3 regions of the Vreelandella indica genome follow, and region 3 is predicted to be linked to each of the others. Evidence: riboswitches for the same ligand, from Rfam matches in the RefSeq annotation. Region 3 holds a riboswitch; each other region holds the start of a gene.

Region 1 (10,024 bases), on a different contig from region 3:
ACCCTCAGAGCAAGATCCTAGCTCCACTATGCGCTTAGTCGAGCTGGCCCACGAAGCCGGTATCCCGCCCGGCGTGCTCAATGTGGTACACGGTGGTCCGGATGTGGCTAATCAAATTGCTGATCATCAGGATATCAAAGCGCTCTCGTTCATTGGCTCTACCCACGTGGGTTCGCTGTTGTATAACCGCGCCGCCGCAGCGGGCAAGCGGATGCAGGCGATGATGGGGGCCAAGAACCACTGCGTGGTGATGCCGGATGCTAACCGCAGTCAGGCGATTAACAACCTGTTGGGCTCAGCCTTTGGTGCGGCTGGCCAGCGCTGCATGGCCAACTCGGTGGTGGTGCTAGTCGGTGAGGCACGCGAATGGCTAAGCGACATTGTTGAGGCGGCGCGGGCAATGAAAGTGGGGCCGGGCATCCAGTTGGATGCCGATTTAGGGCCACTGGTATCGCCGGCTGCTCGTGATCGTGTGCTGCGTTTAATCGATGCAGGCGAAAAAGAGGGCGCCAAACTGATGGTCGATGGTCGCAATGTTCAAGTGGACGGCTACCCCAACGGTAACTTCGTGGGTCCCACTCTGTTTGCGGATGTGACTGCGGATATGACCATTTACCGCGAAGAGATTTTTGGGCCTGTACTGTGCGTGGTCAGTGTTGAAACCCTCGATGAAGCGATCGAATTTATCAACGCCAACCCCAACGGCAATGGCACCTCTATCTTTACTAACTCTGGTTGGATTGCTCGCCGTTTTGAAACCGATATCGATGTGGGCCAGATTGGTATTAACGTGCCCATCCCCGTGCCTGTTGCCTACTTCAGCTTCACCGGTTCGAGGGCATCAAAGCTGGGGGATTTAGGGCCTAACGGCAAACAGGCGATTGCCTTCTGGACGCAAACCAAAACCGTCACAGCGCGTTGGTTTGAACCAGAGAATGTTTCTAGTGGCATTAATAGTACGATTTCGCTTGGCTAAATGAAGCGCTATTAAATGCCTGTTGCTGGCCCCGCATTAAGCGGGGTCAATTGATAGCAGGCGAGGCCAAAGCCAAGCCGATGAACCGACATATCGTGATTTAAAAGTTATCAAACAACGGCAAGCTTTCTTCCAACAGTTGTTCAATGGGGCCAAGTTGGCTTTCATGCAGCACCAGCAGGGAGTGTTCGTTCATGAAGTCCTGGGCAGGCGGCACCAGCAGCGCGAACTCACCTTCTTCGAGGTGAAACTCATGTATTTCGCGCAAACCAAGCGGCGTCATGCATTGCGAGCAGCGGTAGGTGTCATCTTCGCCATAAATCAGGCGGTGGTACATTTTAAACAGCGTATAGAGTGCCAAGCCGCCTTCAAACGCTGGCCAGCGCGCTGGGGTATGACGAATGCCGTTGGTGAGGTCTTGGCCCTCGGCTTTCGCCTCTGCAATCGCATCGGCTAGCGGGGCAGCAAGAATGGCGGTTTGGTCAGCAGGTAAAGGCGTGTTGTGCTTGGAGGCGTCTTCAAAATCCTGCACTGCTCGTTTGAAGTCTGAAACGTCACTGAGGGTGTAGTCGACATGCTGCAGGTCGTCGGGCTCAAACCCACCATTTTCCCAGCCATGAATGACTCTCAAGGTCATTTGGCCCCGAGTCATTGGGCGGGCAAGTAACATATGTAGCATGATCCGAATATGTAGCTGGCGTTCATCCGTATCATTTTCAAACGCTTGGTAGGGGTCAGCAAACAGTTCGTTTAGACGACCGGAGATGTGTTCTTTTGCTTCGTTATGGCTCATGTCAGTGTCCCTTTGAACGAACTGATTATTAAGCGTTAGGCGCGCGGTTCGTTTATGCCAGCTATTGCAGGTCGTTACGTCAGTATGGCGAGCAGGGCCGCTAATTAAAAGTCACTTAAGTTAGCGTTTTGTTACGTAAAGGCTAAGCCGTTTTTATGAGATGGTTAAACTTAACAATAAAGAGGTGATTATGTCTGCTTCATTAAGCCGTTTTAAGGTACCAGAAACGTTAGATGATCTGCCCGACGATATTCGCCACGCTATTTTGGCCGTCCAGGAAAAGGCAGGGTTTGTGCCTAATGTATTTTTAATGTTGGCCCATCGTCCTGCTGAATTTCGTGCTTTCTTTGCCTACCACGATGCGCTCATGGAGCGTGAATCTGACTCGCTCACTAAAGCCGAGAAAGAGATGATTGTGGTCGCTACAAGTGCGCGGAATCGCTGCTTGTATTGCGTGGTGGCGCATGGGGCACTGGTGCGCATCTATAGCAAAGACCCGCTGCTTGCGGATCAGGTCGCCATCAACCATCGTGTGGCGCCGATTAGTGAGCGCCACCGCGCCATGCTCGACTTTGCCATGCACTGTGCCATTGATGTCGGTGAAATGACCGATGAGTGGTGCACACGCCTGCGGGAAGAAGGTTTTAGCCAAGAGGACTGCTGGGATATAGGCGCCATTGCGGCATTTTTTGGTTTGTCGAATCGACTGGTCACCCTGGCGGGTACGCCGCCCAATGAGGAGTTCTATCTGATGGGGCGAGTGCCCCGCGCTGAGGCTGTCAACACACCTTAAACTTTACTAAGACGCGTTTTTGGTTGACGATACCGTCTTCATTCACTGTCGCCAGGGGAGCCCTGCTTGCAAGGGCTGAGAATGCGCGCTGCGCAGACCCTGGAACCTGATCCGGTTCGTACCGGCGGAGGAAGTGCGACATGCTATATCTGACGTCAGCCGTGCTTGGCGCGGCGCTGTGCTGCTTTGCTTTTTTAGGCCTACGGGCTCGCTGGGTGGATGGTCCCGTTGATGACTATGTGACGGCCCGCAACTCACAAACGGCTTCAACCCTGGGCCTCTCCTTTCTTGCCTCCGGCATGGGGGCGTGGATACTCTTTGCCCCGCCTGAAATTGGCGCCTTTGTTGGCCCCCTCGCATTAGCAGGTTATGCGCTCGGGTCGGCACTGCCGTTTATTGTATTAGGACTCTACGGGCCAAAAATTCGCCGTGCGTTGCCGGAAGGGCGCAGTATCGCCGAGTTTGCAGAGGCGTGCTATGGCCCAGGCGTGCGGCGCTGGGTAACGTTGGTTTCGGTGGGCTATATGGCTTGCTTTCTAGCAGCGGAGCTCACCGCCATTGGGGCAATCACCGCGCTATTGTCAGATGTGCCGCCCGCGCTGGTGATTATTGGCGTTGCCCTCACCACCCTGGTGTATACCGCGGTTGGCGGGTTGCGTGCCAGCCTTGCCACAGACCGATGGCAGGCATGGCTGTTGCTAGCGCTTCTGTTGGCGGTGGGTAGCGTTACGTTATGGCGCCTACCCACAATGCCTAGCGAGGCAACGCTGCCTTCCATCCCCGTTACCAGCGCGCTAAGCGTTGCGTTAACGCTGGTCATCGCCGTCACCGCAGCGAACCTTTTCCATCAAGGGTATTGGCAGCGCGTTTGGGCGGCGAGGGATGATCAAAGCCTGGGCCGTGGCGCTTGGCTAGGCGGCGGTATGACCGTCGTCGTCGTGATGCTAATTGGTGGTTTGGGCATGCTGGCGACAATGAGTGGGGTTCCCCTTGGCGAGCCGCCGATGCCGTTTTTCGCCCTGCTAACGAAGGCCCCAGCTTGGCTGACGCTACCTGCCTTAGTGCTGGCAGTCACCTTGGTGGCCTCCAGTGTGGATACGTTACAAAATGGTATCGCTTCCCTGGTGGTGTCGCGCAGCGAACAGCGGGGTGTTTCCATCGCCGCTGCCCGCTGGGTCACGATTGCATTGATGATACCGGTGGTAGTGATTGCTTTGCAGGGGCTGTCGGTACTGCGGCTATTCCTGATTGCTGACTTACTGTGTGCTGCCATTGTGGTGCCTGTGCTGCTAGGTCTGTGGCAGCGCATGACCCCTTTTTCGGCTGTTGCGGGAGGCGTTGCAGGATTGCTGGGTGCCATTATTCCAGGGTGGTTCGGTCAGGGCAGTCTCATCGCGGGAGTGGTAGCTGCCAGTTTTCCAGGCAGTATTCCTACGCTGGGGCCGTTTGTCGGCGCGATAGTCGCCTCTACGCTGGTTAGTGTGTTGCTCGCGAGTATGAGTAAAAATAATAAGCAGTAAGCAGAAAAGTGCTGGTCGCGATATGCTGGTAGACCTACACCTCCCTGAATGGGTGACATGACAATGAGCTACCCCATAGCATCTAATGAAGAGGCGCGGTTAGCCGCTCTTTATGAGCTTGAACTATTAGATACCCCGGATGAACCGGCGTTTGATCGCGTCACCAGGTTGGTTACCCAGTTACTAAATGTGCCTATCTCAACGATCACGTTGATTGATGCTGAGCGTCAGTGGATTAAGTCGCGCGTGGGCGTGGAAACCCGCGAGACAGGGCGAGATGTGGCTTTTTGCGCTTATACAGTGACGGCCTCAGAGCCGTTAATTGTTGAAGATGCACGCAAGGATCCTAGATTTGCGCAAAACCCCCATGTGACCGCCCCGAATGGGATTCGCTTTTATGCGGGTATTCCGCTGTGCACCTCCAATGGACTTGCATTGGGATCCCTCTGCGCGATTGATATTAAACCTCGTACTCTTAGTGAGCAGGAACTGGCGGCTTTGAAAGATTTAGCGGCGATTGTGACTGATGAAATTCGCCTGCGTGAGCGGCTGATCCGAGAGAGAAAAAAAGCACAGGAATCTCAGCGAGCGTTGAGCGAGCTTCATTACAGTATGGAGTGCCAAATTGAACGGCGCACCAACGAGCTCAACCTGGTCATTGAATCCGCCTATGACGCCTATATCAGCGTTGATTCACAGGGCGTTATTCTGGATTGGAATCGAGCGGCTGAGCTAATGTTTGGTTGGCCACGCAAGGCGGTGCTGGCAAGGCCAATCACACAACTACTCTTTCCGAATGGCTTGCCAACTGAGAGTGATCAAGCCCCTATCACCTTTACAGCGCGGTGCCATGATGGCAAGGAACTGCCCGTCGAGGTCCGCATCAAGACATTGACCATTGATGGCCGCGAACGACGCAGTCTTTTTATCCATGATATTACCGAACGGCAGCAGCTAGAGCGCTTGCGCGATCAACAGGCCCGTGAAGACGTATTAACCAAACTGCCGAATCGACGCGCCCTGGATGAACGCCTGCCTGATGCGATGGCCCGCGCTCGGCGTACTCAAAAGCCCTTAGCAGTTTTATTCATGGACCTGGATGGTTTTAAAGCGATTAACGACACTCATGGCCATGCCATGGGGGATGAGCTGCTGCGTGTGATGGCTAAACGATTGGCGGGGGCCGTCCGTGAAACCGACTATATAGCGCGGTGGGCCGGAGACGAGTTTGTCTTGCTATTAGAAGGCAGTGAGTCCATGGCGATTGAGCCGTTGGCTAAAAAATTAATACAGGTGATTGAAGAGCCGTTTGCTGCTGGCAATGCGGCGCTGAATATCAGTGCAAGCATAGGTGTTGTCATGTACATGCCGACTAGTGCTGAAACGGCCAACGAGCTATTAAAGCGAGCCGATGTTGCCATGTATGATGCCAAGCGCTTGGGAAAAGCCCAAGTTCGTATAGTGCAGCCTTTGGATAGTGCTTCTTAGGCTTGGTACGAAAACTGCTTGCGCTCGCCCATACGTTGTTAAAAATCGGCTCAAAATACTCATTTACACTCTGTAAACTCCGTTTTTTCGCCTATTTTTGCCTAGTCTGGTCTTCGCTCAGCGACTTTTCGTACAAACCCCGAGACCGGAAATATTCAAGGACGATCATGATTCGAACTATTCTGACCACGCCTGAAGGCGAGACCCATGAGGGCGGTGAAAGCCTGATAGCTGTGTGGCGGGCTACGCCGGGAAGCCATATTTGGATTGATATGCAGGGGGAGACCCAGCAGAGCGAACGGTCGATTTTAGAGGCATTCGAATTTCACCCGATGGCGATTCAAGATGCCCATAAAGAGCGTCATCCGCCTAAAATAGAAGAGTTTGATAACCATACGCTGATTATTTATCGCGGCATCTCCTCATTCGATGCCGAGCTGAACTATTTGCCTCAACAGGTCTGTTTTTTTGTGGGCGAACGGTTTTTGGTTACGCTCCATCCTGGTGAAGCGTTAAGCATTGAGCGGCTATTTAACGAGCACGGAAGAGCACTTTTGGCGCATTCGCCGGAGCAGGTCGCGCTGCGCGTTATGTATATCTCAGCCGGATTTTATATCGATAGCCTGCTTGAGTTTGAAACTGAATTAAGCGATCTAGAGGATGAACTGTTAGAAGACGGCAACGATGTCTTGATGCGCAAAATCATTACTTATCGCTCTCGATTGGTCAAAATGCGCCGCATTTTTAGTTACCACAAAGGCATTACTCAAGAACTGACGGCTTATGACTACGAGCATCTGCCCCGAGAAGAGAGCGAAACCCTGCACGCTATTAACGATGTGGCGGACCGCTTTGAACGTCTCTATACCTTGACCCAAATGTACTATGACATTTGTGGTGACTTAGTCGATGGCTATATCTCTATTTCTTCTCATCAGCTAAATATCACCATGCGTGTTCTCACCGTTATTACCGCAATTTTTGTACCCCTGACATTTATTGCTGGGATTTACGGCATGAACTTCGAAAATATGCCCGAGCTGCGCTATGAGTACGGCTACTTTTTTGTATTGGGAGCAATGCTGGGCATCGGCGGCATATTGATTTGGTTATTTAAACGCAAACACTGGTTCTAAGCTCGTCAGTGAACGATTCGCCAGGAAACGAAAAGTTGACGCATGCATAGGTGGTTGAGGGGTGAGTGTGGCATCCTCTGCAGCGACCAAGACTATAAGGCATCAAGCCGTCGACTAGCATTTTCACTGGGAGCATTTTTCATGACCATTATGATCATCGGGCTGCTGATTTTTTTAGGCAGTCACTCTGTACGTATCTTCGCTGAAAATTGGCGTCAGCAGCAAATTGCCAAATTCGGCGAAACCACGTGGAAAATAGCCTACTCGGCAGTGTCTGTGATCGGTTTGGCAATTGCCATTTACGGCTTTGGCCAGATGCGCCTTGACCCCATTTATGTGTGGCAACCACCCATGGGAATGCGCCATGCGGTCGCGCTGCTCATGCTGCCTGCCTTTATTATGCTAGTGGCGGCTTATGTTCCCCATAATGCTATTAAGGCCAAGCTTGGCCACCCGATGATGCTGTCAGTGAAAATATGGGCGTTTGCTCACCTGCTAGCCAACGGCCGCTTAGGCGATATTATTTTTTTTGCAGCCTTTCTTATCTGGGCAATCCTGGCGTTTAAAGCTGCCAAAAAGCGTGGTCGTTTAACGCCAGCTGCGCCAGTTAGCACCACGAAAATGGCTACTATTTCTACCGTACTCATCGGGCTGGTGGCGTATGTCGTCTTTGCTTTTTACTTGCACACCGCGTTGATTGGTGTCCCTGTCTTTAGCTAATGCTTATGTTTAATTAATATCTGTATTGGCTAATATTAATAAGTGTGCTTTGTTCTTCTGGCGGCCTCGCAACCACGCGTTGCCGCCATTGCCGCTTATATGGCTTTTGAGACTCGGCAAGAGTTTGTTATTGTCATTTGAGCGCCAATATACCCATATTAAGGAGTCAGCTCATGGCCGAAACTGAACACACGGTGCCGCCGACGATGGCCGCCATGCTATTGACTGGACATGGCGGTATCGACAAATTGGAGTACCATCCGGATGTCGCTACACCTAAGCCCAAGGCGGGCGAAGTGCTGGTACAGGTGACTGCTACGGCAAAGAACAATACTGACCGAAAAGCGCGTGAAGGCCTTTACCCCACCAAAGATAAAGGTGATGTAACTTCCTTTGCCATGGGCGGCACCCCGACGCTTACCTTCCCGCGTATTCAAGGGGCCGATGTGGCAGGTCGTATCGTGGCGGTCGGAGAGGGGGTCGACGCAAAGCGCATTGGCCAGCGAGGGCTGCTCGATTTTAATATCTACGCCGACGAGCGCCGTGATATTAACCTCACCCCTGACTACTACGGCCATGGCGCCGACGGCGGTTTTGCTGAGTATATCGCTGTCCCTGCTGATCAGTTTTATCACGTGCCCAACCCTGAGCTGCACGATGCAGAGCTTGCCTCAATGGGCATGTGTTCGTATCAAACTGCTTACCACATGATGACCGCCGCCAAGGTGAGTGCTGGTGAGCGCGTGTTGGTCAGTGGTGCCAGCGGTGGCGTGGGGACCGCACTGATTCAGCTCTGCCGCGTTGTGGGCGCTATTCCCTATGCGGTAAGCCAGCTAGACAAAGCTGACGCACTCAAAGCACTAGGCGCAGAAGCGGTGATTGACCGTGGCGACTTGCCGACGTTTGTGGATCGCGTGCTGGAAACGACCAGCGGTAAACCGATCGATGCGGTGATGGATCTGGTCGGCGGTGAAATGACCAATCTATTTATCGACACCATGATTGTTGATATGCAGGGGCGCAAGAGCTACCCGCGCCTTTCCATTGCTGGTGCCAGCGGTGGCAATCTGAGCGAAATGATGTGGACGCGCGTTTATCTGTACCAAGTGCAGATTTTTGGCGTTTCCCACGGCACCCGTGAAGAGGCTGAACAGCTTGTGGCATGGATACGCAGCGGTGAATTAAAGCCTGTGCTTCATGCGGCATTTAAGCTTTCCAATCTGCATGCGGCCGAGCGCTATTTTGTTAATCGGGACAGCAACTATCTGGGTAAAATTGTGCTTGTTCCCGATGCCCAGTGGGCCTCTCATGGTGCTCCGTTCGCCCTCGAAAATTCCTCTTCTGACGCTCAGGAGCGCCACTAGTGCCTAACCTCCATACCATCCAGTTAATGGATACTCACGCCGGTGGCGATGTTAGCCGTATTGTCACCGGTGGCATCGATATTTTGCCTGGCGCCACTGTGCGCGAGCAGATGGAGTACCTGCGCGATGACGCCGACGGTTTACGTCGCTTGCTGCTTGAAGAGCCCTACGGCATTCCAGAAATGTCAGTCGATTTGTTAGTGCCTCCCAGCCACCCGGAAGCGGTCGCGGGATATATCATTATGGAAGTAATGGGCTATCCCATTTACTCTGGCTCTAACACCTTGTGTACCGCGACAGCTGTGCTGGAGAGCGGTATTGTGCCCAAGCAGGAAGGGATACAGCGCTTTAAGCTGGAAGCGCCGGCAGGCTTGGTGCAGATCGAAGCCAAAGTGCATAACGGCGTGGTGGAGTCAGTTACCTGTGGCGGCTTGCCCAGCTATATCGACACCTATCGCGATACGATTGATGTGCCGGGCATTGGTGATGTCACATACTCCATCGCCTACAGCGGTGGTTTTTATGCGTTAGTGGATGCCACTGAATTGGGCTTTAAACTGACGCGTGATGAAGAGCGTGCGCTATCCGAGTGTGCCTATAAAATCGTCGAAGCGATTAAAGCGCAGCGAGGCTTTTCCCACTACACGCTGGGTGACGTAGGGCCACTGCCGTTTTTGCACTTTATGGGACCTGAAGAGAAGGTAACGGAAGGTTATATACGTTCACGCTCAACCACCTATGTTCATCCTGGCGTTATTTGCCGTAGTACAACGGGTACTGGTACCTCGGCACGCCTGGCATTGATGAACTATGAAGGGCGTTTGAGTATAGGCGACAAACTAGAGACGGTTTCACTGCGTGAAACGGGGTTTATCGGCACCTTCATTGGCACGCATCAGGAAGGCGCTTACCAAGTGGTGGAAAATACCATTACCGGCCGCAGTTACGTGTTGTCGCGCTCGGATATTGTGATCAACTGTGATGACCCGATGGTGGCGTGCGGTGAGTTGCATCATATCTTGAGTGACCGTCATCAGCCTGCGGCATTGTCTTTAGAGTCGTAGTCTGTGAAAACTTAGTCTTTGGAAACGTAGTCTTTAGAAACATGGCCATCAGAGACATAGCCTTCGCTTTCCAAGCGTTCCCATACCGGGGCTTTTTCGGCCTCGGTCATGGCGCCCCAGACAGCAATTTCATCTAGCGTACGGCCGCAGCCATTGCACAATGAAGTGGA
Region 2 (10,024 bases), on a different contig from region 3:
GGCAATCAACTCCACCGCGCTACTACTGATTGCAGGCATCAGCACGCTGATTGTGGTGACGCTGGCCATCGTGTTTCGCGCATTAGTGGTGGAGTGTTTAGACCCGCTGTTCTTACGCGGCCAAAGCCGCCGTAGCGGTTGGGTGCACAGCGTGTTTTTGGGGCTACTGGTGCTGAACTTAACCGCCGGCTTTCAAACCCTGGGCACGCTAATGGCGGTGGGCTTGATGATGCTGCCTGCTACCTCCGCACGCTTTTGGAGTAAACGGCTTGAGGGGTTGATCGGCATCGCGATTGTACTGGCCATGGTGGCGAGTACTGGCGGCCTGCTGCTCTCTTTCCATCTGGATATTCCTTCTGGCCCGAGCATTATTCTGCTGGCCGGGGCGGGGTATCTGTTTTCGGCCCTGTTTGGTCGCTATCACAGCTTGGCAGCCAAGCTGCGGCGTAAGACAACGCCATTGGCCGTGGAGCAAGGGTCTTAATCGTCCCTATTTATACTTATCGTAAGGAGTGTTGCATGTCGCTTTCCTATTTATCCTATCGGCCGTCGCGCTGGTTAGTGGGTGTTTCCGCCCTGCTGGCGCTGCCTGCCGCTATCGCTGATGAACGCGTTCAGGTGGTGACCAGTTTCTCGATACTGGCGGATATGGTGGAAAACGTAGGCGGCGAGCATGTTGAGGTGACCTCGCTGGTGGCTGCCGACGGCGATGCCCACGTCTACTCCCCCAGCCCCGGAGACGCCCGCTCTCTAGCGAACGCGGATTTGGTGGTGTTCAACGGTCTGCTGTTTGAGGGCTGGATGGAGCGTTTGATTAGCGCCAGCGATTATTCAGGTGCACTGGTCACCGCAACGGATGGCGTTGAACCACTCTCTTTAGCTGAGCATGAAGACCATGACGAGCACGGCCATGAGGAGCATGGGCATGACCAGCACGCTCACGAAGAGCAGGATCATGAAGAACATGGGCATGACGACCACGCCGATCACGACCATGGTAATGAAGACCCGCACGCTTGGCAGGATATGCAGCAAGCCGAGGTGTATGTCGCCAATATTCGTGACGGTTTAATCGCCGCGGATGCCGATAACGCCGATGCTTACCGCGCCAATGCGGAGCAGTATTTACAGGAAATGGCCGAGGTAGACGCCGAGATTCGTGCGCTAATTGATGAGATTCCGGCTTCCACCAGCGTGATTACCGGGCATGACTCCTTTGGCTACTTTTCCAGCGCTTACGGGGTGAACTTTCTCTCTCCGGTGGGGCTTTCGACCGAAGCTGACCCCAGTGGCGCCAGCATGGCCGCGCTAGTGGATGTGATTGCGCAGGAGAACGTACAGGCGCTGTTTCATGAGAACATGACCAATCAGTCGATCATCAACCAGCTCGCCGAAGAGACCGGCCTGCCGATCGCCGGTACGCTTTACGCCGATGCATTGACCGCAGAAGGCGAAGCCAGCACTTACCTGGGCATGATGCGCCACAATGCCCGTGTGCTGCATGATGCGTTAGCAGAGCCCGGATATATAAAGCCCGGTCATGACGATCATGAGCGTGACCACGATGACCATGACCACAGTGAGCATAATCACTAAGCCGATAGGGTTATAAACGCTGCTCACGTCGTGATAGATATGAGCAGCCATATCACCAATCATCTTTATCACGCTCTTTGCGGCTGGCCATACCCCTAACTTACTTGCCGCACCCACTACCACAGGATCTTGGTATGCGTAAGTTAGTAGCGGTAACAACCTCCTTTCTCATGACCAACTCACTCCTGCTCGGCAGCGCTGCCTGGGCGCTTGAAACAGCCGATAGCGACGCAGTTGAAGCGCTGGTGAACGAGACTATCGCCCCACTGATGGATGAGCACCGCATCCCGGGCATGGCGGTCGCGCTGAGCATCAACGGCCAGCAGCACTACTTTAATTATGGCCTCGCCAATCAAGAAGCGGGGATTCCGGTCGCCGATGAGACGCTGTTCGAGCTGGGCTCCATCAGTAAGATTTTCACTGCGGCGTTAACAGGCTACGCGCAGGCCAGCGGTGCGCTTTCGCTTTCCGACGCGGCCAGCGAGCACCTGCCTGCCCTTGAAGGCAGTGCCTTCGATGAGATCACATTGCTGGAATTGGGCACTTACACCGCGGGTGAACTGCCGCTGCAGTTTCCCGAGGCGGTTAACAACGAAGCGGCAATGGTCGACTACTATCGCCAGTGGCAGCCTGAATCCACGCCTGGCAGTCATCGGCTCTACTCCAACCCGAGCATAGGGCTGATGGGGTATTTAACCGCCCAACGTCTCGGAAAGCGTTATGCAGCATTGATGGAGGAACATCTCTTCTCACCGTTAGGGCTTGACCACAGTTTTTACCAAGTGCCTGAAGCACAGCAGGCGCACTACGCTTACGGTTACTCGAAAGAAGATGAGCCGATTCGGGTGAACCCCGGCGTATTGGATGCTCAGGCTTACGGCTTGAAATCAACTGCTGCAGATGTGCTCACTTTTGTGGAAGCCCACATGAATGACTCAGCGCTGGAAGCCCCCCTACGCCAAGCCCTGACGGCCACGCGCACGGGGTACTTTGAGGTCGGCAATATGACCCAGGGGCTGGGCTGGGAAAGCTACGCCTACCCAGTAACGCTTGAGCAGCTGCTGGCAGGTAACTCACTTGAGATGATATTAGAGCCCAACCCTGCCAACCGCTTAACGCCCCCTTTAGCCCCTCGGCAAGAGGCGCTTTATAACAAGACCGGCTCAACCAACGGCTTTGGCGGCTATGTGGCTTTTGTGCCCAGCGAGCAGATCGGCATTGTGATGCTGGCTAACCGTAACTACCCCAATGGTGCCCGCATAGAAGCAGCGCACCAACTGCTTACCGCACTGGCAGAAGCCCACTGAGTCTCTCTCGCTTAAAACAGTCTAATGCCGCCGTTGGCGGCATTTTTTATGGCATCATCGCTAAGATCAAACAACCTAAAGTTGCATTTTTCGCTGTCAATAAGGAGACTATTACTCCTCCCCGATACTTACCTTCACTGCGAAGAGCCCTTTCCCATGCGTCTAAACGCCGATTTTAGCCACTTTGCCTGTGTTACCCCGGAAGAGTATCAGTGGGTCGATTCCCCCAGTGCGGGGGTCGAGCGCATGATGTTTGACCGAATTGGTGATGAAGTTGCCCGTGCCACCAGTCTTGTTCGCTACGCGCCTAATACGCAATTTGAGCGGCATACCCACGGCGGCGGCGAAGAGATCCTGGTGTTGGAAGGCGTGTTCGCCGATGAGCATGGGCGCTACCCAGCCGGCAGCTACTTACGAAACCCCATCGGTACCGGCCACACGCCACAGATTGGCGAGGAAGGCGCGCTGATTTTTGTCAAACTGCACCAGTTTGACCCCAACGACACGCTCCAGCTGGCGGTACCTGCGCATCGGCTTCCCTGGCAGCCGGATCGTCGCCCGCGCATTGCCTACAAGATGCTGCACACCTACAAGCAGGAGCGCACCAGCCTGGAACGGTGGTCGGCGGGCACCTCCATCACTTACCCCACGCTGCTGGGCGGCCTGGAGTTTTTGATTCTTGAAGGCAGCCTAAGCGATAGCGAGCATAGCTACACGGCGGGCACCTGGTGTCGCTACCCCAGCGGCGCAGCCCCTGCACTCACCGCCGGTGAAAATGGCGTGATGATGTACCTCAAACGCGGTCATCTGCCGCCCGCATAGCTTAGTGCTTAGCTTCGTGATAAGCCCAGAAACGGCAGCAGCGTAAGAGCCGCAATAAGCCCCACGGCTAACAGCACCAGCACCACCTGCAGCGGGTGAGCGGCCAAGCGATGCCACAATGTTTCCGCGTCGCCCCGCTCAACCGCTGCTTGATGCTCACGCTGGACGCGGTCAAGGCGCTCCGCCTGATAGGCGTCTAGCGCGGCGATAGCCGCATCATGCTGATGTGGATTACGTAGCCAGATAGCATCGACCCCCAGGCGGAAAAAGCCCGCCTGGGTTTCATAGGTATCAAAGCCATGGTCGGCCAACAGGTCACGCACTTCCATGGCCTCTTCGTCGGTAACGTGGCGCAGCCGGAACAGTAGTTCAGCCATTGGCGTGCCTCATGCGTCGCTTTTACCCGCCATCAGGTCTGCCTGAATTACTTCGATCCAGTAGCCATCCGGGTCCTTAACGAAGATAACATCCTTCATTTTGCCCTGATCAGCGCGTTTTACGAAGGTGACGTCGTGCTCGTCAAACCATGCCTGTGCCGCTGCCAAATCCGGCACGTTAAAGCAGATGTGCCCAAAGCCCTGGGGCTCGGCATTGCCATCGTGATAGGCGAAATCTTCCTGGTTTTCAGTCCCCCAGTTGTGGGTCAATTCCAACAGCCCCTTCTGGCTAAACGTCCATACGGTACGCGCGTCAGTCTCTTCCGGCACGCTGTCGCTCGGCTCCACGTTGGCTAAAAAGTAGAGCGAGAACTGCATCTCCTCGAAATCCAGCCGCCGCAGTACCTGCATGCCAAACACTTTTGAGTAGAACGCCAGCGCCCGCTCGGGGTCTTTGACCCGCAGCATGGTGTGGTTTAAACGGAATCCTTGGGTTTGAGGCGGTGTATCGACGACACCAGGATGCTGCTCACCTTGAAAACTCATCACGCTCTCCTGTCGCTAATACTGTTCATTGACTCTATTGAGCCTCACATACCGCTTACCATGGGGGCTTTATTGCCAGAATGCTAGCCCTTACAAGCACGTAGGCAGTGTCGTATCGGGGCACCGGTAAGCGCACTAGCAATCCTAAACAAAAACCCTACACTTATTATCCATAAGATTTACAAAAGAAGTTCCCGCCACATGATCGATGCCCCTGATTGAGGGCGTCCTTCAGGAGGTTTTTATGACTGCGATTGATATGACGCTGGGTGATCACTTAACCCTCAAGCAACTTTCCAATGCGCTTCACAACGGCTTTTCGCCCATTGTTGAAGTGGAGTCGATGGATGGGATTTACAGAGTGCGCTTTCATCACGCTAACGGCGTGTCTGACCTCAGTGATAACAAAGGGCACGTCAGTACTTTTCTCGGCACGGGTGAAATCCGCGATACCTTAGGCCAACTTGGCTTGACCCACGGCGTGCTGACCTTCGCTGACCAGTGCGGTGACGAAATGATTGGGATAGAGGGGAAAGCCATAACGCCTGACGAGATGCTCACCTACGGCACGCGTATTTCGTTTCGTTAGATTGCCATCGTCTGTATCCAGGGGTTTACAGGGCTACTCCAGGCAAGGATAGTAAGCGCTCGACAGGGGCGCCCTCCGTTACGGTTGGGCTGAGACGCACCCTTTGAACCTGAACCGGATAACACCGGCGTAGGGAGTCATGGTACCGCTTACCACCTCCCCGCCGGGAGGATGCTATGACCCTACCTCCGCTTGGCGATTACCTTGCAACGCTGCGCGCAGTGACACCGTTAGTCCATTGCATGACCAATTATGTCGCCATGAACAGCACGGCCAACCTGTTGCTAGCCACGGGCGCGTCACCCGCAATGCTGCATGCTCCAGAGGAAGTGGCAGAGTTCACCGCTATTTCTGCCGGGCTGTCGATCAACATTGGTACCATCTCTGCCCACTGGGCGGACGCGATGTTGACCGCAGCGGCCACCGCCAGCCAGCACTCGATTCCCTGGGTATTAGATCCTGTCGCCGTTGGCGCGACCCGCTATCGACAATCGCTGTGCACGCGGTTACTCGCGTTAAAGCCTAGCGTGATTCGTGGCAATGCCTCTGAAATTCTGGCGCTTAATGGGTTAGCCAACCAAGGCCGCGGCGTGGACTCGACAGCTGCCGCCGACCAAGCCATAGACGCAGCGATAGCGCTAGCGCAAAAACATGGCTGCGTTGTCGCGATGACCGGTGAAAGCGACTGGGTGACGAATGGCACACAGCACTATCGTATTAACGGTGGCCACCCCTTAATGCCCCGTGTCACAACGTTAGGCTGCGGCCTTAGCGCACTGGTCACCGCCTTTGTTGCGGCCAACCGTGAAGCCCCGCTGGAAGCCACCGCCGCGGCGCTAGGCTGCTTTGCCGTCGCTGGCGAGCGGGCGGGCAGTACTGCTCAGGGCCCAGGCAGTTTCCAAGTCGCTCTGCTGGATGCGCTTTATCAACTTACCCCTGACGACCTCTCTGCTCATACTCAGTTGGAGTCACTCCATGCCGTATGATCTATCGCTTTATTTGGTGACCGACACTGCGCTTTGCGACGATTATGGCCTAGAGCAGACGGTTGAAGCAGCGGTAAGAGGTGGTGTGACCATCGTGCAGCTACGCGATAAGCATGCCAGCGATGAACAGATGGTTACTCAGGCCAAGCGGCTAAAAGCACTGCTGGCAGGCACCGGGGTGCCGCTCATCATTAACGACCGTTTACAGGTAGCGCTAGAGAGTCAGGCAGATGGCCTGCATGTCGGTCAGAGCGATGCCGCTGTTCAGGAAGCACGCCGAGCGCTAGGTGAACAGGCGATTATTGGCCTGTCGATCAATACCCTCGCTCAGCTCCAAGCGGCGCCCATGGCGTTAATTGATTACGTTGGCATTGGGCCCGTGTTTGCAACAGTGAGCAAACAGGACCACGCCCAGCCTATCGGCTTTGGCGGCTTGGCTTCGCTGGTCAAAGCGTGCCCACTGCCCAGCGTGGCGATTGGTGGGTTGAAAGCTGAGCATGCCATTAGTGTGCAGCGGGCGGGAGCGAACGGATTAGCGGTGATTTCAGCCATTTGCGGCCAACCCGATCCTTTCCAGGCGGCACGCGCCTTTCAGGTCGCTGCTGCGTCATGAACCAAATAGAGCATATCGTTGCTTTCGTGCGAGTCGCCGAGCTGGGTAGCTATACCCGGGCAGCTGAAGCACTCGATATTTCGCGTACCCGCGTGTCGCGTCAGGTCATGGCACTGGAGAAGGCACTCGGGGCGCGACTGATACAGCGCACTACGCGTCGCCTGCATCTCACGGAAGCAGGAGAGCGCTATTTAATGCGCGCCCAGGGTGTGCTGCAAGCGCTCGATGAAGCCGCTGCTGAAGTTGGCCAAGGTACCAGCGATGTGCGCGGCCGTTTACGCGTAAATGGGCCCATGAGTTTTGGTACCCGCTACTTAACGCCACTCGTCACCCAGTTTATGCTTACCCACCCGGCGCTTGACGTGCGCCTGGACCTTAATGACCGTCGCGTTGATCTACTTGAAGAGGGTTATGACGTGGCGATCCGTATCGGCAGCCTGCCCGACTCCAGCCTGGTGGCACGCCGCCTGACCCGCTGCCGTTTGCTGTTTTGTGCCTCCCCTGAGTATCTTGCCACCCACGGCGAACCCGTTAGCGTTAACGACCTTAATGAGCACCGCTGCCTGCGATATCGTAGTGGCCAGCAGAGCGCTGACTGGCAAATTGCTACGCAGTCTTTGACGGTTAATGGCCCACTGGAGAGCAATAATGGTGATGTACTGACCCAGGCTGCTGAAGCGGGCTTAGGCATCGCACAACAGCCCAGTTTTCTGGTCACGGAGAGTATTGTCAGCGGGCGGTTAGTGCCGATTTTAACCGACGAGCCCGCGGTGCGGCTCGACGTTCACGCGCTCTACCCTGCCCGGCGGTATCTGCCCGCCAAGGTGGAGCGCTTTATCGATCTGCTTACCGAGGCGTGGGGAGATCCACCTATTTGGGAACAGGCGATTGGATTATCGCCTATTACGCAACAGTGATGTGCATAACGCGCTGATTATCTCACCCTGGCCTAGCTGTAAAGTAGCTCCATCAACCACACAGATGGAAGCTCCTCAAATGACGACTCAATCATCACTTACGGCCACTCCCTCTCTACAGCCTTATGCTATTACGCTTCTGCGCATCAGCCTCGGCGTTATGGCCCTCGCTCACGGTTTGCTCAAAGTGTTGGTATTTACCGTACCGGGTACGGTCGGCTATTTTGAGTCACTGGGTTTGCCGGGGGTCTTAGCCTACTTAACCATTGCTGCTGAAGTGGGCGGTGGGATAGCCCTTCTGCTCGGCGTATACACTCGCTGGGTAAGCCTAGCACTGGTACCGGTACTGCTGGGTGCCGCTTGGGTACACTTGGGTAACGGTTGGATGTTCTCGAATGCTGGTGGCGGTTGGGAATTCCCGGTGTTTTGGACGCTGGCCCTCATTACTCAAGCGGGTTTAGGAAGTGGTCACTGGGTGTTAAACCGTCGCTTCGCCTAACCTCATCACCGGCGCTTGCTCCACCGCAAGCGCCGGTACTACCGTGGAGATCTACCCATGTTACCTAGTCTATTTATTTCCCATGGTTCACCCATGCTGGCGCTGAATAAAACATCTGCCCATACGTTTCTGCGTGAACTTGGCAGTCAGCTCTCGCCTAAAGCGGTGGTAGTGGTTTCGGCGCACTGGGAGAGCAGCGAGCTACAGGTCAGTAGCAGCGCCAAACCGAAGACGATTCACGATTTTGGTGGCTTTCCGCAGGCGCTTTTTGATTTGCAATATGCCGCCCCTGGCGACCCTGAACTGGCTGAACGGCTGGCCGTGTTGTTGGGCGCCAAACCGGTAGAGCGCGGCTTCGACCATGGCGTTTGGGTGCCGCTCTCGCTAATGTTTCCAGACGCTAATGTACCTGTCGTTTCATTATCGCTGCCGGTGCGCTGGAGCAGTGCGCAGCTTGCGGCACTCGGTGAACAGTTATCGGTACTTCGGGATGAGGGCATTTTGGTTATCGGCTCGGGCAGCCTGACCCATAATCTATATGAACTGATGGCGCAAGATAGCCCAATGCCCGGTTGGGTAGATGAATTTGCGCGCTGGGTACACGATCACCTGATCGCCAATGACCGTGAGGCGTTGCTAAATTGGGAGAACGCCCCTAGCGCGCGGAAGAATCACCCCACGCCAGAGCACTTTCAACCCTTGCTGGTCGCGATGGGCGCTGGCGGTAACGCCACCCAGCTACACAACAGCGTGGAACACGGCGTACTGGCGATGGACGTTTACCAGTTCGCTTAAGCGTACTGCTAGGCAGTAGGGCGGCGTTTAAGGGTGGTGCGGCGGTCGTGATACGCGACCGCTAATCCGCTGCCCATAATCAGGGCGCTGCCCACCCAGACCCAGAGGTCGGGCATTTCCCCCCAAAACCACCAGCCGAGAAGCACTGCCCAAAGCATCGCCGTGTAATCAAACGGGGCGGCAATGGCGGCTGGGGCGTACCGAAACGCCAGGGTAATAAAGGCGGTCGCCGCAACGCCGAAGATTCCAGAAGTGAAAAAACCGACCCAGTGCCAGGGCTGGGGGGGTTGCCATACCCATGGCAGCGTTAAGCCGGTTACCACGAGTGGCACAAAAGTCATATAAAACAGCATTGCCCATAAGTGTTCACGGGCGCCGTAGCGACGTGCGGTAATCATCATCAACGCATAAAAGAGCGCCGCGGCGACCAGCACCAGCGCGCCTAGCTGGAAGGCATCACCGTTAGGGCGAACCACAATCAGCACACCCACAAACCCGACTAACGAGGCGATCAGTACCGGTGGGTCGATACGCTCTCCTAGCAAGGGCACCGACAGGAGGGTGACAAATAACGGTGCCACAAAGGCGATTGCCGTCGCTTCCGCCAGGGGCAACAGCGTTAATCCCCAGACGAAACAGACCATGGTGGCGGTATAGATCAAACCACGCAGCAAATGAACGCCTGGGCGTTTCGTCCGTAGTTTGCGTAAACCACCCGCAAAATGGGCAAGCAGCGCAATCATTGGTAGCGAGACTAAAGCACGGAAAAAAATAATCTGCAGCGGCGAATGTGTCTCGCCTAACCACTTGGAAACGGCGTCTCCCAGGGCGAGAAAAAGAACCCCCATACACATGCAGAGTATGCCCTTCAGTGAGGTGGTCACCGCTCTCTCCTTAGTTGTTGTTAGCCGGTAATCGCCAGCCAATTGCTTAAAAGCAAAAACCCCGCCCAATAACGAGTGGCGGGGTGATACGCA
Region 3 (10,024 bases):
GCCAGAGGTAAGATGGTATTGTGGTTCATTGTATATTCCTTCTGGTGTGATGCGCCGATGTGCGCGCGGGTTGCATCAGGCCATCTGGCTGATGGTCTTGCGAAAGCGAGAGAGCGAAATGGCGAACAGAGCGCTGCCAATGACTAACAGTGTCAGAAACTGTCCCCATACAACGTCGATGCCGGCACCGCGAAACAGAATGGCCTGGCTTAGCTCGACGAAGTGGGTTGTGGGTGCCAGCAGCATAAGGTTCTGGACGAGCTCGGGCATGCTCTCGCGGGGCGTGGTGCTTCCTGAGAGCATCTGTAGGGGTAGCAGGAACAGGATCATCAGCATGCCGAACTGGGGCATGCTACGGGCCAGCGTCGCCAGGAAGATGCCCATTGAGGTGGTGGCAAACAGGTGCAGGGCCGCGCCAGCCAGAAACAGTGCAACCGATCCCTCTATCGGCACTTGAAGCAGGCCGCGTACGACGAAAGTCAGCGATAACGTCACCGCTAGCAACACCACAACCCCCATCGACCACACCTTGGCCAGCATGATTTCGGCAGGGGTCACTGGCATCACCAGCAAGTGCTCGATGGTGCCGTGCTCGCGCTCGCGAATTAGTGCCGCGCCAGTGAGGATGATTGAGAGCATGGTCACGTTGTCGATGATCGACATCAGTGAGCCAAACCATGCTTGGTCAAGGCCCGGATTGAAGCGCGCTCGTAGTGCCAAGTTGACTGGTGGGATGGTGCTTGCGCGGTAGCGGCTTACGAACTCATTGATCTCGCCCATGACGATCTGCTGTACATAACTATTACCCGAGAAGGCCTGGCTCATGCGCGTGGCGTCGATATTGAGCTGAATGTCGGGGCCGCGTCCGGCCAGCACGTCGCGCTGAAAGTTGGCGGGAATAACCAGTACGAACGTGTAGTCTCCGGCATCTAGACCCGCATCCATTTCCTGGAAGGTGATGATTTGCGGGTGCACGAACTGTGGTGGGTAGAAGGCCGATACGATACGCGTGGAAAGCGGTGAGTCGTCTTCGTCGACGATAGCGATAGGAGCGTTGTTCAGCGTCTCGGGCATTGCCGTCGCGGAAGTGTAGACCGAAGCAGTGAACACATAGACGATCAGCACCAGCATTATGGGGTCACGCAATAGACTCCAGAACTCTTTGACGCCCAGGCGATAAATGTTTGCAATCCTGCGCATCTCAGCTCTCCTGCTTTTTCAGTAGGGCGATCGCCATGCCCATGATCACCGGTACCGCCAGCAGCATCGGCAGGAACGACCCGATAAGGTCACCTAGCCCTAGGGACTTGCTGAATACGCCGCGGCTAATGGTGAACATGTAGCTGGCTGGATAAATATTGCCGATGAAGCGTCCGGTGCCTTCCAGCGACGAGACCGGATCGGTGAGGCCCGAAAATTGGATGGCGGGAATCAGCGTACCGATCATAGCGAAGAACATAGCGGCGATCTGGCTGTGGGTGATGGTCGAGGCCAGCAGGCCCATGCCGGTGGCGATGATGGAAAATACCAGGGCCGACAGCGCTAGGGTCGGGAAGCTACCGGTGATCGGTACGCCGAACAATGTGATCGCCAGCCCGGTCATCAATAAAAAATTGACCATTGCCAAGCCGATGTAGGGAATTTGCTTGCCGATCAGAAACTCGGCGCGGGTGACAGGGGTGACATAAAGGTTGATGATTGAGCCCATCTCTTTTTCACGCACCACCGAGAGTGCCGTGAGCATTGCTGGCAACATCAGCAACAGCAGTGGAATCACGGCAGGAACCATTGCTGGCAGGCTCTGAATGTCAGGATTGTAGCGGTAGCGGTTCTCGATATTGGCTGCCGCTCCGCTGACGGCGGTTCCGGATTGCCTTGCTTGCGCCAGCAGCCACTGCTGGTGGATGCCCTGTACGTAGCCTTGCACGGTTTCGGCGCGTTGAGGCATGGCGCCGTCGATCCATGCTCCGATCTCGACATTGTGGCCACGCTTTACATCACGACCAAACCCGGGGGGAATTTCGATTGCCAGGGACAGCTCCCCGCTGCGCATACGTCGATCCAACGCGGCATAGTCTGAGATAGGCGGGCGCTCTCTAAAGTAATGGGGCGATCCCGAGAGGTTCAGCGCGTAGCTCTGACTTAGCGACGTCTGGTCGCGGTCAAGGATGGCGTAGCTGAGCTCCTCCACGTCCATGCTGATGCCAAAACCCATAACGAACATCAGGATCAGCGAGCCAACCAGCGCCAGGGTCGCACGCACCGGATCGCGGCGTAGTTCGAGAGTTTCGCGCCACATGTAGCTGAGCATCCGCTGGAGACTGAAGCGTCGATGGCGTGTTGTGTCGTGATGAGTCTCTGCGGTGACGAGCGGCGTATCCGGGGCATCGCTGGCTTTTTGTGGTGAAGTCTCCTGCGCGGAATTCTCCTGATCGGCGCCAGCTTCGAGCAGGTAGCCGATGAAGGCTTCTTCCAGGGTCGCCGCACCGCGTTTCGCTACCAGTGCTGAGGGGGTATCGCTGTCGAGCACCTTCCCTGCGTGCATCATCGACATGCGGTCGCAACGCTCGGCTTCGTTCATGAAGTGGGTGGAGATGAAGATCGTCACGCGGTCGCGGCGCGACAACTCAATCAGCAGGCGCCAGAAGGCGTCGCGGGCGATGGGGTCCACGCCGGAAGTGGGTTCGTCAAGAATCAGTAGCTCGGGTTTATGGACCATTGCCACCGCCAGGGAGAGACGCTGACGGATGCCCAGTGGCAGGCTCTCCGGCAGGGCGCCGAGCGCCTGCTCGAGACTGAACCGTTCGACCATCTCGGCGACCCTTGCCGATATGTCATGTTCTGCGATCTGGAACAGGCGCGCATGCAGCACCAGGTTCTGACGTACGGTCAGTTCGCCGTACAACGAGAATGCCTGGGACATGTAGCCAACCCGGCGACGCGTGTTAATGTCGCGGGGATCCACTTCCTGGCCAAACAGCCAGGCTTGGCCCTCGCTGGCGGGTAGCAGCCCCGTGAGCATCTTCATGGTGGTCGACTTACCGCAGCCGTTGGAGCCGAGAAAGCCAAAGATCTCGCCACGCCGGATGCGGAAGCTCACATGGTCGACGGCGATGAAGTCGCCAAAACGCATGGTGAGGTCCTTGGCCTCGATGGCGACTTCATTGTCATCCTGCGCCAGCGGCGGGATGTGCACCGGCGCATAGCCGCGCTTTTTTTCTTCCGGCAACAGCTCGATGAACGCCATTTCCAGGGAGTCGCTGTGGGTGCGTGCAAGTAGTTCCTGCGGGGAGCCGGTGGCAAGTATTTTGCCGGCGTCCATAGCCACCAACCAGTCGAAACGCTGGGCTTCGTCCATGTACGCGGTGGCGACCAACACACTCATCTGCGGGCGGTCAACACGAATGCTTGCAATTAACTCCCAGAATTGGGCGCGGGCCAGCGGGTCCACGCCGGTCGTGGGCTCGTCGAGAATCAGCAGGTCGGGGTCGTGAATCAGCGCGCAGCAGAGTCCGAGCTTCTGCTTCATGCCGCCAGAGAGTTTGCCAGCGGGTCGCTCGAGGAAGGTATATAGCCCGGTGCTGCGGGTCAGGTCGTCGATACGCCGCCGGCGTTCACCGGCTCCGTGGCCGAATAGTCGGGCGAAGAACTGCAGGTTCTCCTCCACCGAGAGCGTAGGGTAGAGGTTCTTACCTAGCCCTTGTGGCATATAGGCGATGCGCGGGCCAACTGAGTTACGGTGGCGCTTGTCGCTCATGTCGCCGCCCAGCACCTTGATCACACCCTGTTGCACGGCACGAGCGCCAGCGAGCAGCGACAGCAGGCTGGATTTGCCGACGCCATCCGGGCCAATCAGCCCGACCATACAGCCGGACGGCAGGGCCAGATCCAGCGCGTCCAGGGCTATGGTGCGGCCGTAGCGTAAGGTGAGCGCGCTGACTTGGGCTACGGGTTGCGTCTTCTCGCTCATGGGGTGACATTGACCGCTAGGTGGTCGGGCCAGGTGGCGTCATCCTCGAGCTTCAGGTAGGCCATGCCGGGCAGGCCCGTCTTGACCTGCTCAATATGTTCAAGCAGCAACTTTGGATCGATTTGGGCGCGCACGCGGAACATCAGCTTCTCCCGTTCGCTCTCGGTTTCCACGGTTTTGGGGGTGAACTGGGCGACGCTGGCCACGAAACTCACTCGCGCCGGGATCACGAAGTCAGGGGCAGCGTCCAGCACCAGGCGTACCTCGTCGCCAATGGCCACCCGACCAGCATCTCGAGTGGGCATAAAAAAGGTCATGTAGACCTTGGTGAGGTCGATCAGGTTGAGTACCTTGCCCCCGGCACCGAGCACCTCGCCCGGTTCGGCCACCCGGAGCTGTACGCGGGCCAAACGGTCGGCTTTGAGCTCGCTGTCGTCCAAGTCGGCCTCGATGCGCTGGATCGCGGCCTGAGTGGCCTCCACTTCCGACTCGGCCTCGATGACCTGGGATTCGGTAGCGCGGATGGCAGCCTGGGCGGAGAGCACCTGGGCATTGGCCGAGGCCAGGGCGGCCTGCTGGCTCTGGTAGTCGGCCAAGGCGTCGTCGAACTGCTGGCGAGAGATGGCGTTGCGCTCCACCAGATTGGCCGAGCGCTCGTAGCGCTTGCGCGAGGCGTTCAGCTCTGCCTGGCGCTGGTTGACCACGGCTCTTGCGGTTTCCAGCTCGCTCTGGCGCATGGCGACCATGGCTCGAGCCGTCTCCAGGGCATTCTCGGCCCGGCGGGTCTGCGCTCTGGCCTGGGCCAGCTCGGCCGCCAGGGTGGCGGTATCCATGCGGGCCACCGTTTGGCCGGCCTCGACGAACTCGCCTTCCTCGACCAGTACTTCTTCGAGGCGACCGGCGACCCGAGTGGCGATATCGATCTCGGTGGCTTCGATGCGCCCGTTGCCTTGGGTGATGCCCTCGCCTAGGCCCTCCGGCTGCAGTTCCCACCAGGTCAACCAGGCCGCGATGCCTATAACAACTATGGCTGCCAGGCCCTTGAACCACTGTCTTTTACTGCTGAACTTCATAATGTTGCATCCTCGGTTGGCGGATGGCCAGACGATTGATGAGCAGCTCAGAGGATGGGCCAGGGCCAAAGGGCTTAAGCTCGTCGCTCTGTGCCAGCGGTGGCGCATCACAGAACGTAATAAACGGATTCTATTATCCTATTATTATTAATTGTGATTTTGATTTAGGTCAATTAAATACCGACTAGTCGGTATTTAATTGATAGTATTTGCTATGAGCTGGGTAGCTATACCAAGGTTTTTTTCGTCACTCTCAAATGTTAAATGAGCTACGTTGCGCAAAACTACTGTTAAGCCATACTTTTGGGGCAGCGCTAGAAAACAAAGGAGCACACAAGCGATGGGAGGTTGCGGCCATTTTTTAGCGCTCCCCAGGGAAAAGCCGCAGCAAGCAGTAAATTATCGTGCGTTGGTAGATTTAAACTTCCTGATACAGCTCACTCCCTTTGTTGCGGAACTTCTCCGCCTGCTCCTCCATGCCTTTCATCACCGCTTCCTGATCACCGTTCAGGCCGTGCTCATTGGCATAGTCACGCACTTCCTGGCTGATCTTCATGGAGCAGAACTTCGGCCCGCACATGGAGCAGAAGTGCGCCACCTTGGCGGAATCCTTCGGCAGGGTTTCATCGTGGTATTCACGGGCGGTATCCGGGTCTAGGCCCAGGTTGAACTGGTCCTCCCAACGGAATTCGAAGCGCGCCTTGGAAAGCGCGTTGTCGCGCCGCTGTGCCGCCGGATGGCCCTTGGCCAAGTCCGCTGCGTGGGCGGCAATCTTGTAGGTGATGATGCCGGTTTTGACATCGTCTTTATTGGGCAGGCCCAGATGTTCTTTCGGAGTGACGTAGCAGAGCATGGCGCAGCCAAACCAGCCGATCATCGCTGCCCCAATACCCGAGGTAATATGATCGTAGCCGGGAGCGATATCCGTCACCAGCGGCCCAAGGGTATAGAAGGGCGCTTCGTCGCAGTACTCCAGCTGCTTATCCATGTTCTCTTTCACCAAGTGCATGGGCACGTGGCCGGGACCTTCGATCATCACCTGCACATCGTGTTTCCAGGCGATATGGGTCAGCTCGCCAAGGGTCTTGAGCTCCGCCATTTGCGCTTCGTCGTTGGCATCCGCCACCGAGCCGGGGCGCAGACCATCGCCGAGGGAGAACGCCACATCGTACTGCTTGCAGATCTCGCAGATGTCCTCGAAGTGGGTGTACAGGAAGCTCTCCTGGTGATGGTACAGACACCACTTGGCCATGATCGACCCGCCGCGGCTAACAATGCCGGTGACTCGTTTGGCGGTGAGCGGCACATAGCGCAGCAGTACCCCGGCGTGAATGGTGAAGTAGTCCACGCCCTGTTCGGCCTGCTCGATCAGCGTATCGCGGAAGACTTCCCAGGTGAGGTCTTCGGCAACACCATTGACCTTCTCCAGCGCCTGATAGATAGGCACCGTGCCAATCGGCACCGGCGAGTTGCGCAGAATCCACTCGCGGGTTTCGTGGATGTTCTGCCCAGTGGAGAGATCCATAATGGTGTCCGCGCCCCAGCGGATGCCCCAGGTCATCTTATCCACCTCCTCTTCAATGGAAGAGGTGACCGCCGAGTTGCCCAGGTTGCCGTTAATCTTGACCAGGAAGTTACGGCCAATAATCATCGGCTCGCTTTCCGGGTGGTTGATATTATTGGGAATAATCGCCCGCCCGCGGGCGACTTCATCACGCACGAATTCAGGGGTAATCTCATCCGGCAAGCTGGCACCAAAGCTTTGGCCGGGGTGCTGATGGCCCAGTATCCGCTCTACCTCAGCGGTACCTAACGTTTGGCGACGCTGGTTTTCCCGTAGCGCGATAAACTCCATTTCCGGGGTAATAATCCCTTGGCGGGCGTAGTGCAGTTGAGTCACGTTCTTGCCTGCTTTAGCCCGGCGTGGTGTGCGGGTTAAATCAAAGCGCAGCTGGGCAAGCGTCGGGTCGTTGGCGCGACGGTTACCGTAATCAGACGTGGGGCCTGATAGGAATTCGGTGTCGTTGCGCTCTTCAATCCAAGCGCGGCGCAGGGCGGGCAGGCCCTGACGTAGATCAATCAGAGCATCGGGGTCGGTATAGGGGCCGGAGGTGTCGTACACCAGCAGCGGCGGGTTCTCTTCGTCAATGCTGCTGGTTTTGGTGGGCGAGAGGGTGATTTCCCGAAACGGTACGCGAATATCTGGCCGCGAGCCTTCCACGTACACCTTGCGCGAAGCGGGCAGCGGCGCAATGGCGGCGGCATCGACCTGGGCGGTTTCGGCTAGAAAATGGCTCGTTTTGCTCATGGATTGGTTCCTTTTAGTTGTTAGTAATTAATGAGAGAGGTCTTCGTCTATCAGCTCTAGGCCCATCTGCCAGAAGTCGATTTCCAGGCGGGTGGCATCGCGGAATATCTTGGCAAGCTCTTTAAAGCGGGCGGGGGTCACATCGGCAAGGCGGGCGTTGAGCCATTCAAGCTCCGCCTGCATGGCAGCCTGAAACTCCTCGCCTTCGTACATGGCAATCCAGGCATCAAAGGGGTTTTGTTTACCGCGCAGCGTGGAAGGCTGGGCGTTTAGCCAATTGGCGATTTCGCCATAGCCCACTAGGCAAGGGGCTAATGCCACATGCAAATCGAGCAGGTCGCCACGGTTGCCGGTATCTAATACATAGCGGGTGTAGGCCAGCGTCGCTCTGGCTTCGGGAAGCTCCGCCAGTTCTTGCTCGGAAATCCCCCACTCCTGACAAAAGCCCACATGCAGGCCCAGCTCCACGTCCACAATGGCTTTCAAGCCTTCATGGGCTTGGCGCAGATCCGCCAGGGTGGGGCTTTTATAGGCGGCCAGCGCGTAGGCGCGGGCGAAGTGGATCAAAAACAGGTAATCCTGTTTCAGGTAGTGGCGAAACGACGCCTCAGGCAGCGTGGCATTGCCCAACTGACGCACAAAATCGTGCTCAATATAGGCGCGCCAATCTTGCTGGCAGGCGGTGGTGAGATCGGTAAAGCGGTAGCCCATGATGCCTCCGGTAGTAATGATCCGGAGGGCAGGCGAAAAAGATCGAGGAAATGGCACGGAAAGGTGGCGTAAAGGAGCGCCGCGGCCATCGCTTGATCCCTACGCCGGTACCCGCGCCGCAACTCATGTGAGCAGCAGCGCATTAGCCGGATCAGGTTCAGCGGGACCAGCGCTCGGCAGCAAAAATGCTAGCCCTGCGCCATCTCAGCCGGATTTCACCGGCACCCCGTCAAGCTGTTCGTTAGCGGAGTCTAGGCTGCGGATGGGGGAGATGCAAGGGGGCATGATTGGAGATAAAAAATCGTGCAAGCTGCGACTTTTGGTTAAGCGGCCAAAATTGGCTTTGCTATAAAGGGAGTCTATGGGTAGAGTCAAATTGGTGGCTGCAAACCCCCAGTTAATGTGCCGTCGCGTTTATTGAAGCTGTGTGGCTAAGTATATTTAGCATGCATCTCTAGCTGCCTATATTCGCTTGAGTGTATTAATAGGTGAAAATTATTTTTTATAAGAGCTATTTTAATGAAGATAGAAGCAAGCGATAAAGAAGTTCAAGAAGTTTTTTCTTCTGGTTATTTCAAAATACCTAGATTCCAACGCCCCTATTCATGGGGTAAAGATGAAGTGGATAATTTTTGGTCTGATATTATTGGCGATAAGAGTGATAGTTACTTTATTGGGTCAATGGTTGTTTATCAGGCAAGTAAGCCATACTTTGGTATTGTTGATGGACAGCAGCGACTAACAACTATAACAATAGTTTTATCAGTAATTAGAGATGCATTTTTAAAGTTAGGCGAAGAAAATCTTGCAAAGGGTGTTCATAAGTTTATTGAAACCCCCAATAATGACTATGTGAATGAGTTTGTACTTAACGCAGAAACTTCATTTCCATATTTACAGAACCATATTCAGTCATTTGATGAATCAAGCTCTGATATCAAGATAGATTGTGAAGTTGGTGTGGAAGAATCAAATTTAAAGTTTGCCTATGAGCTTTTAACGCAAAAGCTAGGGCAACTTATACCCTTGCATCAAACGGCTGGCTCTCAGATTGAGTTTTTTGCACATACTGATCCTGTTCTTAAGTTAAAAGAGCTAAGAGATAAGTTTTTATCGCTTAAGTTGGTTTTTATCCAATTAGATAACGAGGATGATGCTTATTTGATTTTTGAAACACTTAATGCTCGCGGTCGAGACTTAAAAACCTCTGATCTTGTGAAAAATTTAGTGTTGAAAACTATTAAAAATACTCATTCAACACTTGATAGCCCGAAAGAAGCATGGAATCGCTTAGTAAAACGCTTTGATGATATTTCTGATAGTAGTGTTATTGATACATTCTTATTGCACTACTGGATTTCTAAGCATGAGTATACGACAGATAAAAAACTGTTTTCTCTCATTAAACGTTATATAAATAAGGACTTGGGTAACGCAAGGGTTTTGCTAAAAGACTTGAGTGAGCATGCTGTAAGTTACTCGAAGATGCTTAGCCCAGAGAGCTCTGGTTGGGGAAAAGAACAATATGAAGTCCAGCAATCATTGACTGCCTTAAATGGTTTTAAAGTTAAGCAGCAATCGTCTTTTGTATTGTCCTTGCTCGTAGCCTATTCAAATGGAAAAGTATCACTTAAGCAGCTTAAAACAACTCTGAAGAGAATTGAGCATTTTCACTTTGTTTTTAATGCCATTACTCAGCAAAGATCTTCAGGGAGTATAGCGACGATGTACTCACAACATTCTATTGATTTGTCAAAAGCTCACGACAATGATTCTGTGCAAAAAGTTTTATCAAGTATAACAAGAAAGCTAAAAGAAAAGCTTCCGTCATATAGTGAGTTTGAGGTCAAGTTTTTAGAGTTGAACTATCTATCAAATAGAACTAAGTATAAAAGCATCATTAAGTACTCACTTTGTAAGCTTTTAGGTAACCAGTTGAGTGGTTTAGATATTCATCATGGA

What was found. Region 3 has a riboswitch for thiamine pyrophosphate ahead of tenA (thiaminase II). Riboswitches for the same ligand answer to the same signal wherever they lie in the genome.
Region 1: it holds a riboswitch for thiamine pyrophosphate, as region 3 does, so the genes downstream of both, V8L71_RS10380 (SLC5/6 family protein) here and tenA (thiaminase II) in region 3, are expected to answer to the same signal.
Region 2: it holds a riboswitch for thiamine pyrophosphate, as region 3 does, so the genes downstream of both, thiM (hydroxyethylthiazole kinase) here and tenA (thiaminase II) in region 3, are expected to answer to the same signal.

Annotation. Positions count from the first base shown of each region.
Region 1 is NZ_JBANSO010000012.1:88,212-98,235, reverse strand. Features, by position in the region: gene V8L71_RS10395 (CoA-acylating methylmalonate-semialdehyde dehydrogenase) at 1-976, shown strand, start outside; gene V8L71_RS10390 (hypothetical protein) at 1,077-1,769, opposite strand; gene V8L71_RS10385 (peroxidase-related enzyme) at 1,960-2,562, shown strand; TPP riboswitch at 2,606-2,713, shown strand; gene V8L71_RS10380 (SLC5/6 family protein) at 2,703-4,082, shown strand; gene V8L71_RS10375 (sensor domain-containing diguanylate cyclase) at 4,146-5,570, shown strand; gene V8L71_RS10370 (magnesium transporter CorA family protein) at 5,738-6,706, shown strand; gene V8L71_RS10365 (NnrU family protein) at 6,848-7,426, shown strand; gene V8L71_RS10360 (alcohol dehydrogenase catalytic domain-containing protein) at 7,600-8,790, shown strand; gene V8L71_RS10355 (proline racemase family protein) at 8,790-9,854, shown strand; gene V8L71_RS10350 (DUF1289 domain-containing protein) at 9,866-10,024, opposite strand, start outside.
Region 2 is NZ_JBANSO010000004.1:53,102-63,125, forward strand. Features, by position in the region: gene V8L71_RS03730 (metal ABC transporter permease) at 1-484, shown strand, start outside; gene V8L71_RS03735 (metal ABC transporter solute-binding protein, Zn/Mn family) at 520-1,596, shown strand; gene ampC (class C beta-lactamase) at 1,767-2,903, shown strand; gene V8L71_RS03745 (cupin domain-containing protein) at 3,060-3,725, shown strand; gene V8L71_RS03750 (DUF6164 family protein) at 3,734-4,102, opposite strand; gene gloA (lactoylglutathione lyase) at 4,112-4,648, opposite strand; gene V8L71_RS03760 (hypothetical protein) at 4,893-5,237, shown strand; TPP riboswitch at 5,292-5,390, shown strand; gene thiM (hydroxyethylthiazole kinase) at 5,414-6,223, shown strand; gene thiE (thiamine phosphate synthase) at 6,213-6,836, shown strand; gene V8L71_RS03775 (LysR family transcriptional regulator) at 6,833-7,753, shown strand; gene V8L71_RS03780 (DoxX family protein) at 7,818-8,252, shown strand; gene V8L71_RS03785 (DODA-type extradiol aromatic ring-opening family dioxygenase) at 8,310-9,047, shown strand; gene V8L71_RS03790 (DMT family transporter) at 9,056-9,931, opposite strand.
Region 3 is NZ_JBANSO010000003.1:75,035-85,058, forward strand. Features, by position in the region: gene V8L71_RS02930 (hypothetical protein) at 1-29, opposite strand, end outside; gene V8L71_RS02935 (ABC transporter permease) at 76-1,200, opposite strand; gene rbbA (ribosome-associated ATPase/putative transporter RbbA) at 1,202-3,970, opposite strand; gene V8L71_RS02945 (HlyD family secretion protein) at 3,967-5,043, opposite strand; gene thiC (phosphomethylpyrimidine synthase ThiC) at 5,462-7,351, opposite strand; gene tenA (thiaminase II) at 7,379-8,062, opposite strand; TPP riboswitch at 8,142-8,301, opposite strand; gene V8L71_RS02960 (DUF262 domain-containing protein) at 8,582-10,024, shown strand, end outside.